DNA from 4 places in the Methylobacterium nodulans ORS 2060 genome. Region 2 is predicted to be linked to each of the others. Evidence: predicted binding sites of a transcription regulator. Region 2 holds the regulator's gene; each other region holds the start of a gene.
What was found. Region 2 encodes LexA, which represses DNA repair genes until DNA is damaged. Its sites were predicted from a motif close to TGTTCNNNNTGTGTTCNG; they were not measured.

Region 1 (4,293 bases), 3.3 Mb from region 2:
ACTGGCTCCGCGCCATCCGTCATGCCACATCCGCCCGCGAACGCTGGGCTCACAAGGTTCATCTCGCCATCAATGCGGTCGGCGCCACGACGACCGGGGTGGCCCTCATCGTGATCCTGTCCGCCAAGTTCCTGGAGGGCGCATGGATCACGGTCGTGGTCATGCCGCTGGTTATCGTGCTCCTGAAGGCGGTCCGGAGCTACTACGACGAAGTCGCCGCCCGTGTGCGCGAACCGGGCCCGCTCGACCTCCGGGAGACCGAACCGCCCGTCGTGCTTGTCGCGCTTGAGGACTGGAACAAGGTCGGCGACAGGGCGCTCGCCTTCGCCATGAGCCTCTCGCCTGACGTCGTCGGCGTTCATCTGATCCAGCTCGAGGGCCCTGACGAGGAGGAGCGCCACCGCATCTTGCGGGCGCAATGGAAGAAGGATGTCGAGGAGCCGGCGCGCCGGGCCGGGTTGGCACCGCCGCGGCTCGTGATCCTGCGGGCGGGGCGCCGCACCATTTACGAGCCGATCCTTGAGCTTGCGCGGGAGCTCCAAGCCCGGTTCGGGGGCCGGCGCATCGCCGTCCTGATCCCGGAACTGGTGCAGCAGCGCTGGTACCAGACCATCATGCATACGCACCGGGCGCGCCGGCTCCGCTCCCGGCTTCTGAAGCACGGCGGGCCCCGTCTGACGGTGGTCAACGTGCCCTGGTACCTGGACGAGATGGAGGCGCCGGCTCGACCGCGAGTGGCCGCCTGAGGAAGCCCCGCCTCGATGGACGCCACCTGTCGCCCCATGGTGGAACTCCAGTATGCGGCGGCCGTGTCGCACGGGCCGGTGCGTCAGGCACTCAAAAAGCCGCGCTCAAACCGCATCTGAGGCGGATGTGGTGCATTCCGCCCCAGCACTCGGCGGAGTTCGTCTTCCACATGGAGGAGGGGCTGGAAGTGTATTGCCGGCCCTATGATGCGCGCCGGCCGGTGGTGTGCCTGGACGAGACTTTCAAGCACCGGATCGGCGCGACCTGCCCGCCGCTGCGGGTGCGCCCGGGATCGGAGGCGCGCACGGACCAAGTCCATGTCCGCAACGCACCACACGCCCCAGCATGGCTGGTGGCTCACCATGGCCGAGATCGAGTTGAGCGCACCGGAGGCTGCTGTGCCTCGCCCGGCGCATCGCCCAGGCCGAGACGCTCAGTCGTCAGGTCGCCTTCTGGGAAGAGCGGCGCAACGCCGCCAAGGTGAACTGGCACTTCATGACCTGCCAAGCTCGCGACAAGCCGCGCAGCCTCTCCCCAGCACTTGATCTAGGACAAAACACTAGAGCCGTGGCCGTTTCGGCTGAAACGGCCACGGCTCCCAAGTTTTTAATGGTTCGCGCTCCCTTGCGCCGAACCGGCCTCCACTTCGGCGGGGAGCGCTCTAGAAGGGGATATCGTCGTCGAGGTCGTCGTAGCGCTTCTGGCTACCCCCCGCCGGAGCCGGACGGCGCTCACCGCCGGACGAGCGGTCGCCGCCGAAATCGCCACCGCGGCTGATCTGGCCGCCGCCCATCTCGTCCATGGCGCCCGTCTCGCCGCCGCCGCGCCCGTCGAGGATCGTCAACTCGCCGCGGAAGCGCTGCAGCACCACCTCGGTCGTGTACTTCTCGACGCCCGACTGGTCCTGCCACTTGCGGGTCTGGAGCTGGCCCTCGACGTAAACCTTCGAGCCTTTGCGCAGGTACTGCTCGGCCACGCGGGCGAGGTTCTCGTTGTAGATCACGACCGAGTGCCACTCGGTCTTCTCCTTGCGCTCGCCGGTGGCCTTGTCCTTCCAGGATTCCGAAGTCGCGAGCCTCAGGTTGACCACCGGGTCGCCGGAGGTGAGGCGGCGGGTTTCGGGGTCGCGCCCGAGATTGCCCACCAGGATCACCTTGTTCACGCTGCCCGCCATCACACTCTCCTCAACGCCGTTCATCTCTCTCGGGCTGCCGCGCCCGGCCCAGGCTTGCGGACCGTCCATGGGTCGCGCCCGAAGGTGGGCCGAACGGATCCGCACCGGCAAGGTCGACGGGCAGCCTGTGCCCGGAACACACAGCCGGCAGGATCGAGATCGTTCTATCTTTGTTCGCACAAAAGAGCAAGATGAAGCGTGCTCCGCGCCTGGGCGCTTCCGATCCGGACCACGTCGACTGCCGTGCGGCCAGCCGCCGATCGCGACGACGGCAGGTCTGGCGATCGGGCCGGCTCCGCCCAGAACACCGCTGCGTCGTCATCGACAGCAATGCTGCCTCCACAAAAAAAGGCCACACGCGCGGTGTGGCCAAAGTCTAGGGAGGAAACGCCCCAAGATGGGCAGCAACTCGACGATGCCATCGCCGTGTTGCAGTGCGAGATATAGGCGCGGCGGCGTGGCTTCGGCAAGCGGCCCTTAGGTCAGGTAGGGTGATTGGTGTGGGCTGGTGCATTGATGCCACGTGCCTTGACGAGTCCCCGGTTGACGAAGGCTGAAGAGCGCAGTGAGGAAGGCCTGTCGGCACGACGGCAGGGCGGGAGCCTGCCTCCCGGGCACGGCGATCGACAGTCGGTCCGGATCGTCATGCCTCTTGCACCGTTCTCTCCCGGGAGGACGATGCATGGTGGATGCGACCGTGACGACGATGCCCGAGCCCACGACGCGGTCGATCCGCGTGCGCGGAATGGTCATGCACATGGCGGAGGCCGGTCCGGAGGACGGGCCGCTCGCCCTGCTCCTGCACGGCTTTCCGGAGTTCTGGTACGGCTGGCGGCACCAGATCGGGCCGCTCGCCGCGGCCGGCCTGCGCGTCGTCGCGCCGGACCAGCGCGGCTACGGGGCGACCGGAAAGCCGACCGATCTCGGCCCCTATCACCTCGACGAACTGGCCGCGGACGTGATCGCTCTCGCGGATGCGTTCGGGCGGGATCGGATCCGGGTGGTCGGCCATGACTGGGGCGGGCTCGTCGCGTGGCGGGTGGCGGCTCAGTACTCCGAGCGGATCGATCGCGCGGCGATTCTGAACGCGCCGCATCCGGACGTGTTCATGGACTATGTCCGGCGCCATCCGAGCCAAGCGTTGCGCAGCAGCTACATCGGGTTCTTCCAACTGCCCTGGCTGCCCGAGACGATGCTGCGGGCCGGCGACTTCGCACTCCTTCGCCGTGCCCTCGTCACGAGCAGCCGCCCCGGCACCTTCGAGGCCGCGACCCTCGACCGCTACGCGGCCGCCTGGGCCGAGCCCGGGGCGCTCACCGGCATGCTGAACTGGTACCGCGCCCTGCGGCTGCCCCGGCGCCCGGCGCCATCCCCGGTGCAGCCGCCGGTGCTCGTCCTGTGGGGCGAACGCGACACGGCCCTCGAAGCCGGCCTGGCGGAGGATAGCCTCGCGCGCTGCGCGGACGGGCGCGTGCAGCGTTTCCCGGACGCGACCCACTGGGTTCAGCACGAGGAGCCCGAGGCCGTGAACCGGGCGCTGGTCGGCTTCCTGACGGCCGATACCAACGGTCATTGAAAAGGACCGTTGGTTCCGTTCTCGGATTTTCGCCAAGCCAAAGGCTTGGCGAAAATCCGAGATGGATCAACGGCCCGCTGCGTCAGCACCCGCTGCGTCAGCAGCCCGGGCCGTTGCTATGAAACCGCTCCTCAAGCCTGTGTCCCGAAAGCGTCACCTGGCCCTCCGTCTGCCGACCGTGGCTTGACCGTCCGGATCCACCTCGGCCATGCCCGCTGCTCCGCGCCGCGATCCGGCGCACCCGCAGAGTGAGGGGGACAGATGACGCCTCGAATTCTGGCGCCGCTCTGCGGCGCCGCCCTGATGGCGCTTGCCGGCACCGGGCCCGGCCGTGCGGCGAACCTGCTCGACCGCGGCCCGCTCGCCGACTTCCTGACCGTCTTTCGCCAGCAGGCGGTGCCGCGCCAGACCATCGGCTGGAACAGCCCCTACAAGCCCGGCACCGTCGTGATTTCGACGAGCCAGCGGCGGCTCTACTACATCCTGCCGAACCAGGAGGCGATCCAGTACGGGGTCGGCGTCGGACGGCAGGGCTTCTCCTGGTCGGGCACCAAGACCGTGACCATGAAGAAGGAATGGCCCGCCTGGCGGCCACCCGGGCAGATGCTGAAGCGGCGCCCCGACCTGCCGCGCTACATGGCGGGCGGGATGGACAACCCGCTCGGTGCCCGCGCGCTCTATCTCGGATCGTCGCTCTACCGCATCCACGGCTCGAACGAGCCCGAGACCATCGGCGCCGCCGTGTCCTCCGGCTGCATCCGCATGACGAACCGGGACGTGATCGATCTCTACGATC
Region 2 (4,293 bases):
GGCGGCGCGCTCCACCGACCGCTCGTAGGTGATGGCGACGTCCGCACCTCGCGCGGCGAGGGTGCCAGCGATTGCGGCGCCGATGCCGCGCGCGGCGCCCGTCACGAGGGCGCGTTTGCCTGTCAGCTCAACCATCGCTCAGCCTTTCTGTAGTGATCGACACAGAAATGCATATGAGCGTTGCGGCCAGCCGTCAAGCAATTTATGTAGCGAACGATGCAGAATTCATCCCGCACCCCGTCTGCCAAGCGTGCGACGGTGTCCAGGAGCCGTGGCCGCCCGCGCGCCTTCGATCGCGAGGCGGCTCTCGCGCAGGCCATGCGCCTGTTCTGGCACAAGGGCTACGCTGCCACCTCGATCTCCGACCTGACCGAGACCATGGGCATCGGCTCGCCGAGCCTCTACGCGGCCTTCGGCTCCAAGGAAGCGCTCTACGCGGAGGCGCTGCGCCACTACGGCGAGCAGTACGAGCCCCGCGTCTGGGGGAACTTCGCGGCGGCTGCCACGGCGCGCGACGCGGTCGAGGCGCTCCTGATGGACACGGCCGCCGCCCTGACGCAGGCGTGCGGGCGCGATGACCCTCTCGGCTGCATGGTGACGCTTTCGGCCGTCGGCGGCGAGGGAAGCGCCGAGCTTGGCGATCTCGTGCACGCGGCGCGCGCCCGCAATCTGGCACGGGTCGAAGCGCGGCTTGCCCGCGCGGCGGCCGAGGGCGAGCTGCCGCAATCGCTCGACACCGGCGCGCTCGCCCGCCTCGTCCTCACCGTCCAGGGCGGGATGTCACTCCAGGCGCGTGACGGCGCGAGCCGGGCCGAGCTGGAAGCGGTGGCTCGGATGATGATGGCCGGGTGGGATGCGCGCGTCGCGGGCTGAGGGACACTCGGGCCATTGGCCGCGCGGTGCGGCCAGGGCGGGCGGCCAGGGCGGGCTCCGCCTCGCCGACCACGGCCACGATCCTGAATCCGCCACCGTCCACCGGCGCCTCGCCGCTTGCACAGGCCAGCCACGCCCCTCGGAACAAGAGGACACCCTCACCGTTGAACGACCTCGCATTCCCCCTTGGGAAAGATGAACGGTTGTTCAACTTGGAGGTGCTCATGAAGCGCGCATTGTCTGCTGCAGCAGCTCTGACCCTAATCGGAGGGGCCGCTCTCGCGCAGACCGTCACGATCACCGAGGAGCCGGTCGAGATTGCCCCGCCTCAGCGCGTGATCATCAAGAAGTACGTCACCGAGCAGCGCGTGGCGCCCGTGCGCATTCGGGAACGCGTGACGGTCGGCTCGACGCTCCCGGCCGACATCGACCTTCATCCGCTGCCCCCGACCGTGATCGAGGAGAGCCCGCGCCTGAAGGGCTACAGCTACGTGACGTCGGGCGACGACATCTACGTGGTCGAGCCGCGCACCCGCCGCATCATCACCACCATCGACTGACCCCGAACCCGCGCGCTGCCGGACCACGTAAAGCCGCAGCGCCGCCCATGGACCGGGAGCGCGGGCGCGCCCCGGCCCGACCGTAAGCCATCCCGGTCCGGCTGCCAGGTCACGGCCGCCTCCAGGCCGTGCCACGCGATTCACGTCGTGCCCGGCACCGGAGCAATCCCGTTCCCGCCCCGCCCTCATCGTCAGGTCCGCAGGCGCCGCATCGCTCTCGGCAAAGGATTCGTGGCCCCGATCCGGGCCAGCACCGGCTCCATGCCCTTCAGGCCAAGTTGTCGGCGTCCGCTTCCAGCCGCTCCGCACCGCCTGCCAGAACATGCCTCAGATCCCGCTTTGGACCCGCCCGGGAAGCCCGGCCTGACCGGATGGAGAAGCGCCGGCCGAAAGCCGGCGAGCGCGGAGATACCCGACACACCCGCTTGCGGAACACTTGAGGAACGCCTAACATGTTCGCGATTTGTTTCGTATCGCGCATCGGCGCAGGCGAAGAGAGTGCCCCATGCTCACCCGTAAGCAGTTGGACCTGCTCCGCTTCATCCAGCAGCGGATGCGCGAGACGGGGGTCCCCCCGTCCTTCGACGAGATGAAGGACGCGCTCGATCTCAAGTCCAAGTCAGGCATTCATCGGCTGATCACGGCCCTGGAGGAACGCGGCTTCCTGCGGCGGTTGCCGAACCGGGCTCGCGCGATCGAGGTCATTCGGATCCCCGATGCGGTGGTGCCTCCTTCGGGCGAGGTGGTGCGCTTCACCCCCAGCGTGGTCGAAGGCGGACGGACGGCCGCGCCGGCTGCCAAGGCCGCCCCGATGCCGTCCTCCCTCGGTTCCGACGACAACGGACGCTCGATCAGCATTCCGGTGATGGGGCGGATCGCCGCCGGCACGCCGATCTCGGCAATCCAGAGCCAGAGCCGCACGGTGGCGATGTCGCCGGACTTTCTGGCCGGCGGCGAGCATTACGCGCTCGAAGTGCGCGGCGACTCGATGATCGAAGCCGGCATCCTCGACGGCGACCTCGTGGTGATTCGTCGCCAGGACACGGCCAATACCGGCGACATCGTGGTGGCGCTGATCGATGACGAGGAGGCGACCCTCAAGCGCCTGCGCCGCCGCGGCTCCTCCATCGCGCTCGAAGCGGCGAATCCGGCCTACGAGACCCGGGTGCTCGGGCCGGACCGCGTCCGCATCCAGGGCCGCCTCGTGAGCCTCATCCGCAAGTACTGAACGTCGCCCCCGAAACGGGGCGTAAGCCAAGGCCTCCGCATGGCGGAGGCCTTTTTTTGATCCTTACCCAGGGTCATGAGCGAGTTCAGCGGCAACAACGATTCACGCCTTCGTTGCGGAACGGCCTCGATCGGGCGTTGGCGGGACAGGCCCGACGATGATCGACCGCTCCGCGACGCCTCTCATCAATCCACATGCGCCAATCGCCCTCTTTCAAGGGAAAGCTTAACCGATCTATTCGAGGATCGGGCGATCAGCGGTAAGGAGCATGGAGCCGGCTCCTGGGTCGGGAGATCGTGCGGGGCATGCCATGCGGGACGGATTCATCCTGCTGATCACGGACGAGCCGCGGACGGCCCGAACGCTCGCCGGCAGCCTCGCGCGCCTTCTGCCCTGCATCGCCCTGCTCCCGGGCGAAGGCCTGCCGCCGGGCCGGTTCCAGGCGGCGGTGCTCGACGTCGCCCTCGATGACGCCGCCATTCTGGCGGGGATCCGGCGCGCGATGAGCCGCGTGCGTGCCCGCGGCGCCCCCTGCCTCTGTCTCGCCCGGGACCTCAGCCCGGTCACCCTCGCGCGGGCGCGGGCGCTCGGCGCTGCGCAGGTGCTGCCGCCCACCGCCTCCCAGGCCGAGCTCAGGGCGACGCTCCTCGCCTTGATCGAGGCGGAGGCGGAAGCCCGCGCGGCCGAACCGCTGCGGCAGGCCCGTGCGCAGGCCGCGGAAGCCAACGCGCTGGTCTCACGGCTCTTCCAGGCCGCCGCGAACGGCGTGGCCTTGAGCCTCGACGACATCGATGCCGGCACCGAGATCGTCCTGGAGGCCATAGCGGAGGCGGGAATTCGCGCCTGGCTCGACGTCATCCGCACCCACGAGATCGGGGTCTACCAGCACTCGCTCGGCGTGGCCGGCTACGCGGGCGCTTTCGCCGGGCTCCTCGGATTCCGGCGGCACGACCAGGAGCGGCTGGTGCGGGCGGCCCTGCTCCATGATGTCGGCAAGGCCCGGATCCCGCTCGCCATCCTCAACAAGCCGAGCAGCCTCTCCGCAGAGGAGATGGCGGTGATGCGCAGGCATCCGGTCATCGGGGCGGCGCTGCTGGCCCGGCAGCCGGGATTCGATGCCGAGATCCTCGACGTGGTGCGACACCACCACGAGATGCTCGACGGCTCGGGCTATCCCGACGGGCTCCGCGGCGGGGCGATCGGCGATCTCGTGCGGCTCGTGACGATCTGCGACATCTGCTCGGCCCTGACCGAGCGGCGTCCCTACCGCGCTCCGATCGGTCCCGCAGAGGCCTGGGCGGCGATGGACCGGATGGGACAGAAGCTCGACAGGCAGCTCCTTGCGGCCTTCAGGCCGGTCGCCATGGGTCTTGCCGCCGCGGCCGTCCCTTAATTGGATCAATCGTCCGCGAGCATCCGGTGCTCGGCACCATTGATGTCGTCGTACTGGCCGCTGCGCAGCGCCCACAGGAAGGCGCAGAGCCCCATCCCGCCGAGGAAGAGGGCGATCGGGATCATCAGGATGAGGACGTTCATCGGCGTGCTGCCTCCGGCAGGGCGGGCGCCCGGCGCGCCCGCAGGGCGTTGAGCGTGACCACGACGGACGAGCCCGACATGGCAAGCGCAGCGATC
Region 3 (4,293 bases), 2.8 Mb from region 2:
GCGCGAGCAGGGGCCGCACGGGAATTCACGACCATGGCTCCGTTCCTCTCCCGCGGCCCGCTTCCGGCCGGGCGCGATGCCCGGGTTCCGACGCCCTTCGCGCGCCTGATGCAGCGCGCCGGCTCGGGGGAGGCGCGGCCCGGCATCGACCTGCGGGGCGTCGTCGCCCCGGCGCGGCTGTTTCCGCCCCTCATGCGGCGTCCGACCCACGGTCTCGACCCCGTGCTCGGCCGGATCGGCTCGCTGGAGGTGCGACTGGCCACAAGGCCGAAGGACATCCGGCGGGCCCAGCGCCTGCGCTACCGGGTCTTCTACGAGGAGATGTCGGCGGTGCCCTCCGGGCTCGCCGCGCTCAAGCGGCGCGACATCGACGAGTACGACGCGGTCTGCGACCATCTCCTCGTCATCGATCACGCGGCGACGGAGGCGAAGCCCTTCCGCAAGCCCCGCCCGAAGGTCGTCGGCACCTACCGGTTGCTGCGCCAGGACCAGGCGGACCGGCATTTCGGCTTCTACACCGCCGGCGAATTCGACATCGCGCCCGTCCTCGAGGCGAACCGGGACCTGCGCTTCCTGGAACTCGGCCGTTCCTGCGTGCTCAAGCCCTATCGCACCAAGCGCACGGTCGAGCTCCTCTGGCACGGGATCTGGACCTACGTGCTCCACCACCGGATCGACGCGATGCTGGGCTGCGCCAGCCTCGATGGCACCGATCCGGACCGGCTCGCCCTGCCCCTGAGCTTCCTGCATCACTTCGCCCGGGCGCCCGAGCGCTGGCGCGCCCGCGCCCTGCCGGAGCGCCACGTGGCGATGGACCGCCTCAGCCGCGAGGCGGTGGACCCGAAGGCGGCCCTCCAGGCCCTGCCGCCGCTGATCAAGGGCTATCTCCGGCTCGGCGCCACCTTCGGCGACGGCGCCGTGGTGGACCGGCAGTTCGGCACCACGGACGTGTTCGTGGTGTTGCCGGTCGCGGCGATCGCGCCCCGCTATATCGGGCATTTCGGGGCGGGGGCGGAGCGCCACGCCGCCTGACGCGGCCCGCCACGCCCTCGCCGCGGGCGGCCCGTCGCGATCTCGGATCGGGCCGCTCCGCAGGCCCGGGACACGTCCACGATCGCGAGACCCTGCCGCGCCGTCCCGGCGGAACGCTCGCCCGGCGGCATCCTGTGGGCCGGCCGAAGGCGGGCGGTTGCTTCGCGCAAACCCCGCATTTCTCCCCAATTGCCCTCGACGCCCGAACACGATGGGGTGTGCCGAAGCACGACCGAGGATCGCAGCGTGCGTCTAGATCGTTGGGGCCCGGCGGCTGACCGGGCGAGACAGGGCGAGGGCGAACGAGATGAGCGAGCGATCGAGAGAGAGGAGTCGCGTGTCCGGGCGCCGGCCACGTCGCACCAAGCACCGCGAGGTCTGCGTACCCCGCCGGATCCTCTACGCCGTGGACGTGCTGGATGCCTACATGCCGTGCGACGGGCTGCCCGCGAATGACAACGTCGCCATGCGCCGGCTCCGTCCGGTCGACCGCCGCCGCCGGTCGCCCGGTGTCTTCCTGAGAATCGTTCCGGCGCCGGAGAGCGGCGGGGAGGCGCGCCTCGCCCCCTGACGCCCCCGGGGAGGGCACGAGGAGCTTTGGTCGAATATCCGCCCTGACGGCGAGGCATCCCCGCCTTCCAGCCAGCCTCTCAGCAGGCTTGCATCGGCACGCCAACACTTCGCCTGCTCAGGCTTTTGGTCTGTCGCAGGTTTATGCCGGAAAACCGCCGGGCACTTGTCCGAAACCTGCTTAGGGCTCGCAGGGCATGGCGGCCGCGGTCTGGGAGACCAGGGCCGCGAGGTCGCGCAGGTCGGGTGACTGGCGGCGGCTGCGGGCCACGACGGCGGCCTCGCGCTGCAGGCGCGCATTGCAGGCGCAGGAGGGAATCCCTCCGGCCGGCGCGCAGGCATCGTGGTGCATGCACGCGACATCGAGGGCATCGGTCGGCGGCAGACCCGGACCGCGGCTGCCGGGGCCGCAGTAATTGCCGTGGAACACGAGCGAGCCGTCCGCCAGGGGATTCGCACCGGGCGCCAGGCGCGGCACCTCGACCTGCGGTACCGGCGGAGTCTCGATCACTACCCCCTGCGCCCAACCCGGGGCCGCAAGACCAAGCAGGCCGATCGACAGAATGACGATCGGCCTTACGAAGGTGCTCCCTTCCATGGGACTGCCCCTTGTGCCCTCTTCCCCTCACTGATCATGATGACATCCTTTCTCGACGAGGCAAGACGCCGACCACAACTGGTGCGGACTGGACAACCTGCGGCGATCCCGGGATGAGCGCCAGAGCCCGTTGACCTGTCGCGGCGCGAGCCATATGTTCCTGCTTTGTTCGAGAACCCGCTCCGGGAAGCCCCGACCCATGGCCCGTGCCTCGGCCGACAGGACGCTGTTCTTCTTCGAGAAGCCCTCGGCGATGCGTCAGCTGCAGCGCTTCTTCAAGGCGCCGACGACGATCTGTGTCTCCGCTGAAGGGCATCTTCTCGCCGCGCAGGAGCCCGCCGCGATCCGGCCGGCCTGGAAGGCGTGGCGCTTCGACGATCTGCCGATCGCCCTGGACGAGATCCCGGTCGCTTACGCGCGCAACCGTTCAGGCGCATCGCATGCCGGGCGCATCGAGGCGATCCGCGGCGCGCTGCAAGGGGTCGACCGCGTCATCATCGCGACGGATCCCGGGCGCGAGGGGTCGATGATCGCCTGGGAGGTCCTGGAGCATCTCGGCTACCGGGGCCGCGTGGAGCGGCTCAGGCTCGGCGCCCTCGACGAGGTCTCGATCCGCCGCGCCTTCGCGGCGCTCGCCCGCGAGCCGGATTCCGGCGAGCGGGACTATGCGGCCTATCTCGAGGCGCTCTGCCGTCGCTACGAGGACTGGCATCTCGGCCTCAACGGCACGCGGGCCGTGTCGCTGCGCCTGCGACCGCCGGCCTTCCGGGAGCCCTGGCGTTTCGGCGGCGTGCAGACGCCGACGCTCGCGATCCTGGCGGATCTGGAGCGGCGCATCCGGGACTTCGTGCCACGCGACTTCTTCAAGGTCGCGATGCCGGTCGAGACGGAGACGGGCGCGGCGCTCACCCTCTGGCACGCGCCCAAGGAGCGGATCTTCGACCGGGCGGAGGCGGATGCGATCCGCGAGGCCGCGGCCGGATGGTCGGGGCCGCTCTCGGTCGTCCAGAAGGACGTGCGCCGCCCCCCTCCCCGCCTGTTCTCGAAGGACACGCTCGCCCGGCGCTGCGCCAAGCGGTTCGGCTGGGATCCGCAGCGCACGGCCGCGACGGCACAGGATCTCTACGATTCCGGCTTCCTGAGCTATCCGCGCACCGAATCCGAGCACCTGCCCGAGAGCCAGAGCGGCGATGCGGCGGCGATCCTCGCGGCGATCGCCGGTTGCCTCGACGACGTCGCGGAGCTCGTGCCGGCCGGGGAGGCGATCGTGGTGCGGCGCGGCCCGCGCGGGCACTACGTGAAGGATCCGGGCGAGCACCACGCCATCGTCCCCCTGCGCAAGGTCCCGCGGCGCGGCGAGCTCGGCCCGGAGGCGTGGCGCCTATGGGAGCTGGTGGCCAAGTCCTACCTCGCCGCCCACCTGCCGGACGGCATCGACGCCCGCACCACCGTGGCGGCCGAGGTGGCGACGCCGCCGGGACCGAAGCGCTTCGCGGTGACGGGCAGCGTCGTGCGCGCGCCCGGCTGGCGGGCCGTCTATGGGAGCGAGGCCGAGGACGAGGATCCGGTCCCCGGCAAGGCGCGGCGCGACGATGAGCCGACGACCGGCCGCCTCCCGCCCCTGCGCGACGGCGCCGCCGCCCGAGCAACGGACGCCACGGTCGAGACCGCCGTGACCGAGCCGCCGCGGCGCATCACCCGGGGCGAGCTGCCCGTCGTCATGGGCCGCCTCATCGATCAGGTCGAGGATCCGGTGCTCCGGCGTGCGCTGGAGAATCCCGCCAACCCCAACGAGCCGCGCGGCCTCGGCACGGCCGCCACCCGCGATGCCGTGCTGCCGAAGCTGGAGAAGAGCCACTACGTGGTGCTGGCCAAGGGCAAGGATCCGGCGATCACCGTGACGGAGGCGGGGCTCGCCTTCATCGACGCCGTGAGGCGGGTCTTCCCGGCCTATGGCGATCCGGTCGGGCGGGCGGTGTTCGAGGCGGACCTCGCCGAGATCGGCCGCGCCCCCAGCCGTGCGGAGGCGGTCCGGCGGGCGGAGGAATTCCGCCAGCGGACGCGGGCGCGGCTCGACGCGCTGATCGCCGCGG
Region 4 (4,293 bases), 190 kb from region 2:
CTCGACGGGGAGGCCGCCCGTATCGTCGGGGTCTTTTGCCTCGTGGGCGGCGGGATCTGGCTCTTCAACGGGCTTCTGTTCGTCGCCAACGCGGCGTTCAACAATCTCGGCTTTCCGCTGCTCTCGACCGCCTTCAACTGGGGGCGGGCGACGCTCGGTACGATGCCCTTCGCGGTGCTGGGCGCCCATCTCGGCGGGCCGGAGGGCGTGATCGTCGGCGTCGGCGCCGGATCCCTGATCTTCGGCGCTGCCGCGCTGATCGGCGCCGTCCGGGTCGTCGGCGTCCTGGAGCGCCGGCCGGTCCCGGCGGGGACCGGCGCGGCGCGGGTCGCCGGGGCCGGCGCGGCACCCCTGCCCGTCTCAGACGGCGAGGTTGGGCCCGACGCGGCGCCCGTCGCTGGCTACGATCTTCATGCGCACTGATGCACCCGGGACCCGAGCCTGTCGTCGATCCGCCAGGTGCATGGTCGGGTCGTCCCGCCACGGGAGCGTGAGGGCGCCCACCACCTCGCAGCGCGTCAGCCCGAGGTCTTTGAGCATGCGGTCGTCGAGCTCGGCGAGGCGGCGGGCGGCGCGCCGGTGGCTGAGAAGGCGGGCGGCCTGCGCAATGCCCTGACCGGTCACGCGACCGGCCCGGAGGACCAGCGAGAGAACACCGAGGGGAGCGAAACCGAACGTCATCCTGACCTCCAGCGGCAGCCGTTCCGAGGCTCAGCCGCGCTGCCCTCATACCCCGGTTCGACCGATGCGTTGAGCGAATGCTTGAGATGTGTCAGATCACGGATGCTGATGAGAAGGCCGCCTCCGTGCACCCCCTCGACATCGACCAGCTCCGCACCCTCGTGGCGATCGCCGACAGCGGCTCCTTCACCCAGGCCGCCGACCTCGTGCACAAGACGCAATCGGCCGTCTCGATGCAGATGAAGCGGCTGGAGGAGCGGGTCGGCCGTGCGATCTTCTCGCGCGCCGGGCGCGGCGTCCGGCTCACCGATGACGGCGAGCGGCTCCTCGACTACGCGCGCCGGATCGTGCAGCTGCAGACCGAGTGCCTCGCCACCTTCGGCGAGGCCGACCTTGCGGGCCGCGTGCGCCTCGGGCTCCCGGACGACTACGCCGACCGCTACCTGCCGGAGATCCTGGCCCGCTTCGCCCGCGCCCATCCGCGGGCCGAGGTGACGGTGATCTGCGAGCCCACCGACATGCTGCTCGGGCGGATCGCGAGCGGCGACCTCGACCTCGCCATCGTCACGGAGGCGCGCCAGCGCGGCGGCATCGAGACGATCCGCACCGAGGCCCTGCTCTGGGTCACGTCGAGCCGCCACCGCGTGCATGCGGAGACGCCCCTGCCGCTCGCCCTCGGGCGCCCGACCTGCGTCTGGCGCGCCGCCGCTCTCGCGGCCCTGGAGCGGGCCGGCCGCCAGAGCCGCATCCTGTTCGTGAGCTGGAGTTCGACCGCGGTCGGCGCGGCGGTGCAGGCTGGCCTCGCCGTCTCGGTCCTGCCGGAGAGCGCCCTGCGCCCGGGCATGCGCATCCTCAGCCCGTCGGAGGGCTTTCCCGCCCTGCCCGCCTGCCGGATCGGTCTGATGCGCCACCGGCTGCCCGAGCCGATGCCGCTCGCCGATGCGCTCGCCGCGCAGATCCGCCAGTGCCTGGACAATCTCGGCCTGGCGGCCGAGTAGCGGCCGGGCCTCGTCGCGGCGCCGGGCTCACGGCCGGGAGAGAACCTCCACCACCTTGTTGCCGAGGCTGGTGTAGAGGCTCCCGGTCGAGGCGCCGTAGAGGTTGAGGGACACTGCCACCGCCAGGAAGATCAATCCGGCGATCATCGCATATTCGATGGCGGTCGAGCCCGCCCCGTCGTTCAGGAATCGTCGGACGGATCTGGCGCGCAGCCAATTCCCGAACACGACACCCTCCCTCCGCCGGACCGACCCATGCTACGAGGCGACCTCCTCAACATCCGTTAAGACGACCCGAGAAAAGCCGCCTTGCGGGCACGGTGCCGCTGCCGTCATACGGTTTCCGGTTGATCCGTTCGGAGACAAGAGGGCGCGGGGACCGCGGGATCCCCTCTCCCGCCCGGGAGAGGGGTTCTTCCTGCGCATACTCATCTCGAAAAGATCAACCGGATGCCGTATCAGGCCTTTCCTGTTGCCTTACGCAACGCATCGATGCGCTCCGAGGCCTCCGCCTTGTCGAGATCGGGGTCGAAGGCGTCCTGGTCCCCGGCTTGTTCGGACAGGGTCTTGAGGTAGGAGGCCTGGGCGCCGGTCATCGGCTCGTCGCCGGTCGTCCAATCCTTCGGATCCTTGATCCGGTTCGACGCGTCCCCGGCCGCGTCGGGAGGAGCCGCCTTCGGGTTGCGGTTGCGCTGGTCTTTTGTCCTGGCCGACATGGTGTCTCCTTTGTTCACGTATTGTTCTCATACGGGCAACGCGGGAGGCACGCGTCGTGTTCCGGGCGGCGCCCCGGACAAGGGTCCGGGGCGCCGTGGAGAGATGGGGGTCGGACCGCCCCTCAGGCCGCCTTGGCGCGGGGCTGCACCTCGGCGCTGTAATCGTCCATCAGGGTCCGGGTCATGGTGGCCGGCTGGAACCGGTAGGGGCCGATCTCGGAGACCGGCGTCACCTCGGCGGCCGAGCCGGTGATGAAGCACTCGGTGAAGCCCGCCATCTCCTCGGGCCGGATGCGCCGCTCGACGACCTCGTAGCCGCGGCGGCGCGCCAGCTCGATCACCGTCTGCCGGGTGATGCCGTCCAGGAAGCGGTCGGCGATCGGCGTGTGGACGACCCCGTCCTTGATGAAGAACACGTTGGCGCCGGTGCATTCGGCCACGTTGTCCTCCCAGTCGAGCATCAGGGCGTCCGCGTAGCCCTTCCTCTCGGCCCGGTGCTTCGAGATGGTGCAGATCATGTAGAGGCCCGCCGCCTTCGAGGCGGAGGGGGCGGTGCGCGGATCGGGCCGGCGGTAATCCGCGAGGTCGAGGCGGATGCCCTTCATCTTGGTGGCCGGATCGAAGTAGCTCGGCCATTCCCAGGCCGCGATGGCGAGGTGGATGGTGTTGTGCTGCGCCGAGACACCCATCATCTCGGAGCCGCGCCACGCCACAGGGCGCAGATAGGCGTCCGACAGGCCGCTCTCCTTGAGGACGAGCGCCTTGGCGGCGTCGATCTCGGCCACCGAGAACGGGATCTCGAAGTCGAGGAGCTCGGCCGAGCGGCGCAGCCGCGCCGAATGCTCCGTGCTCTTGAAGATCTGCCCGCCATAGGCGCGCTCGCCCTCGAACACGCAGGAGCCGTAGTGCAGGCCGTGCGTGAGTACGTGAATCTTCGCGTCCGCCCACGGCACCATGCGGCCGTCGAACCAGATGTGGCCTTCACGCTGGTCGAAGGGGATGACGGACATGTCGATGATCCTCGGTTGCGGTTCATTTCCGCGAAGGCGGCCCGGCTCGCAATCTTCGTGCTCGGAAAGCCCGAATGGCGTACGTTCGTTGCGCCGGCGGGGTTGACGGGTACCAACGAGGCTGAGATATGTCAACAAGGCTGACGTAAATGGGACGGCGGGGCCGAAGGGCCCTTCGGCCCGGGAAACGAGGGGAATGACGGTGACGCAGGCAGCCCGGACCCGACCAGGCCCCTCCGAGCCGCCGGAGGCCGCCAACGAGGACCTGCCCGAGGCCGGTCACGCCTACGACCTGATCGAGCTCCTGTTCTTCGCCTACCGGGACTTCGTCTCGGACCCCGACCGCATCCTGGCGGAATACGGGTTCGGGCGCGCGCATCACCGGGTACTGCATTTCGTGGAGCGCAATCCCGGCCTCACGATCGCCGAACTCCTCGATATCCTGCGCATCACCAAGCAGAGCCTCAACCGGGTGCTCAAGGAATTGATCGAGACGGGCTACATCGCGCAGCGCGCCGGCACGAGCGACCGCCGCCATCGGCTGCTCACCTGCACGCCCAAGGGCCGCCGCCTCGCCGTCGAGCTCGCCCGCATCCAGGGCGAGCGGGTGCGCCTGGCCCTGGCGGAGGCCGGTCCGGCCGCCCGCGGGCCGGCGAGCCGCTTCCTCCTCGCCATGATCGACCCGGGCGATCGCGCCGCCGTGAGCCGCCTCATCGCCGCCGCGCCGCCGCGGGCGGTCGAGGAGGCCTGAGGGGATGACGGCGCTTGCCGCGCGCCCGGACCTGCCGGATCACGCACCGCACATCCTCGTCGTCGACGACGACCGGCGCCTGCGCGACCTCCTCTCGCGCTTCCTCTACGAGAACGGCTACCGGGTCACCGCAGCGG

Region 1: a site for LexA is predicted at 2,082-2,099, ahead of ssb (single-stranded DNA-binding protein). Genes of this name have one in related genera too.
Region 3: a site for LexA is predicted at 2,356-2,373, ahead of MNOD_RS22240 (type IA DNA topoisomerase). Genes of this name have one in related genera too.
Region 4: a site for LexA is predicted at 2,407-2,424, ahead of MNOD_RS34385 (DUF3072 domain-containing protein). Genes of this name have one in related genera too.

What each region holds. Positions count from the first base shown of each region.
Region 1 covers NC_011894.1:4,244,298-4,248,590, forward strand. The annotation lists gene MNOD_RS19715 (APC family permease) at 1-746, shown strand, start outside; gene ssb (single-stranded DNA-binding protein) at 1,409-1,921, opposite strand; gene MNOD_RS19725 (alpha/beta fold hydrolase) at 2,604-3,497, shown strand; gene MNOD_RS19730 (L,D-transpeptidase) at 3,759-4,293, shown strand, end outside.
Region 2 covers NC_011894.1:7,557,085-7,561,377, reverse strand. The annotation lists gene MNOD_RS35360 (SDR family oxidoreductase) at 1-135, opposite strand, end outside; gene MNOD_RS35355 (TetR/AcrR family transcriptional regulator) at 217-873, shown strand; gene MNOD_RS35350 (DUF1236 domain-containing protein) at 1,098-1,433, shown strand; gene lexA (transcriptional repressor LexA) at 1,939-2,661, shown strand; gene MNOD_RS35340 (HD-GYP domain-containing protein) at 2,972-4,054, shown strand; gene ccoS (cbb3-type cytochrome oxidase assembly protein CcoS) at 4,060-4,197, opposite strand; gene MNOD_RS35330 (heavy metal translocating P-type ATPase) at 4,194-4,293, opposite strand, start outside.
Region 3 covers NC_011894.1:4,797,069-4,801,361, reverse strand. The annotation lists gene olsB (l-ornithine N(alpha)-acyltransferase) at 34-1,032, shown strand; gene MNOD_RS22250 (hypothetical protein) at 1,370-1,603, shown strand; gene MNOD_RS22245 (phospholipase A2 family protein) at 1,784-2,200, opposite strand; gene MNOD_RS22240 (type IA DNA topoisomerase) at 2,400-4,293, shown strand, end outside.
Region 4 covers NC_011894.1:7,362,551-7,366,843, forward strand. The annotation lists gene MNOD_RS34370 (MATE family efflux transporter) at 1-423, shown strand, start outside; gene MNOD_RS44525 (DUF1127 domain-containing protein) at 361-681, opposite strand; gene MNOD_RS34375 (LysR substrate-binding domain-containing protein) at 768-1,679, shown strand; gene MNOD_RS34380 (Flp family type IVb pilin) at 1,707-1,907, opposite strand; gene MNOD_RS34385 (DUF3072 domain-containing protein) at 2,138-2,395, opposite strand; gene MNOD_RS34390 (branched-chain amino acid aminotransferase) at 2,518-3,405, opposite strand; gene MNOD_RS34395 (MarR family winged helix-turn-helix transcriptional regulator) at 3,602-4,156, shown strand; gene MNOD_RS34400 (response regulator) at 4,161-4,293, shown strand, end outside.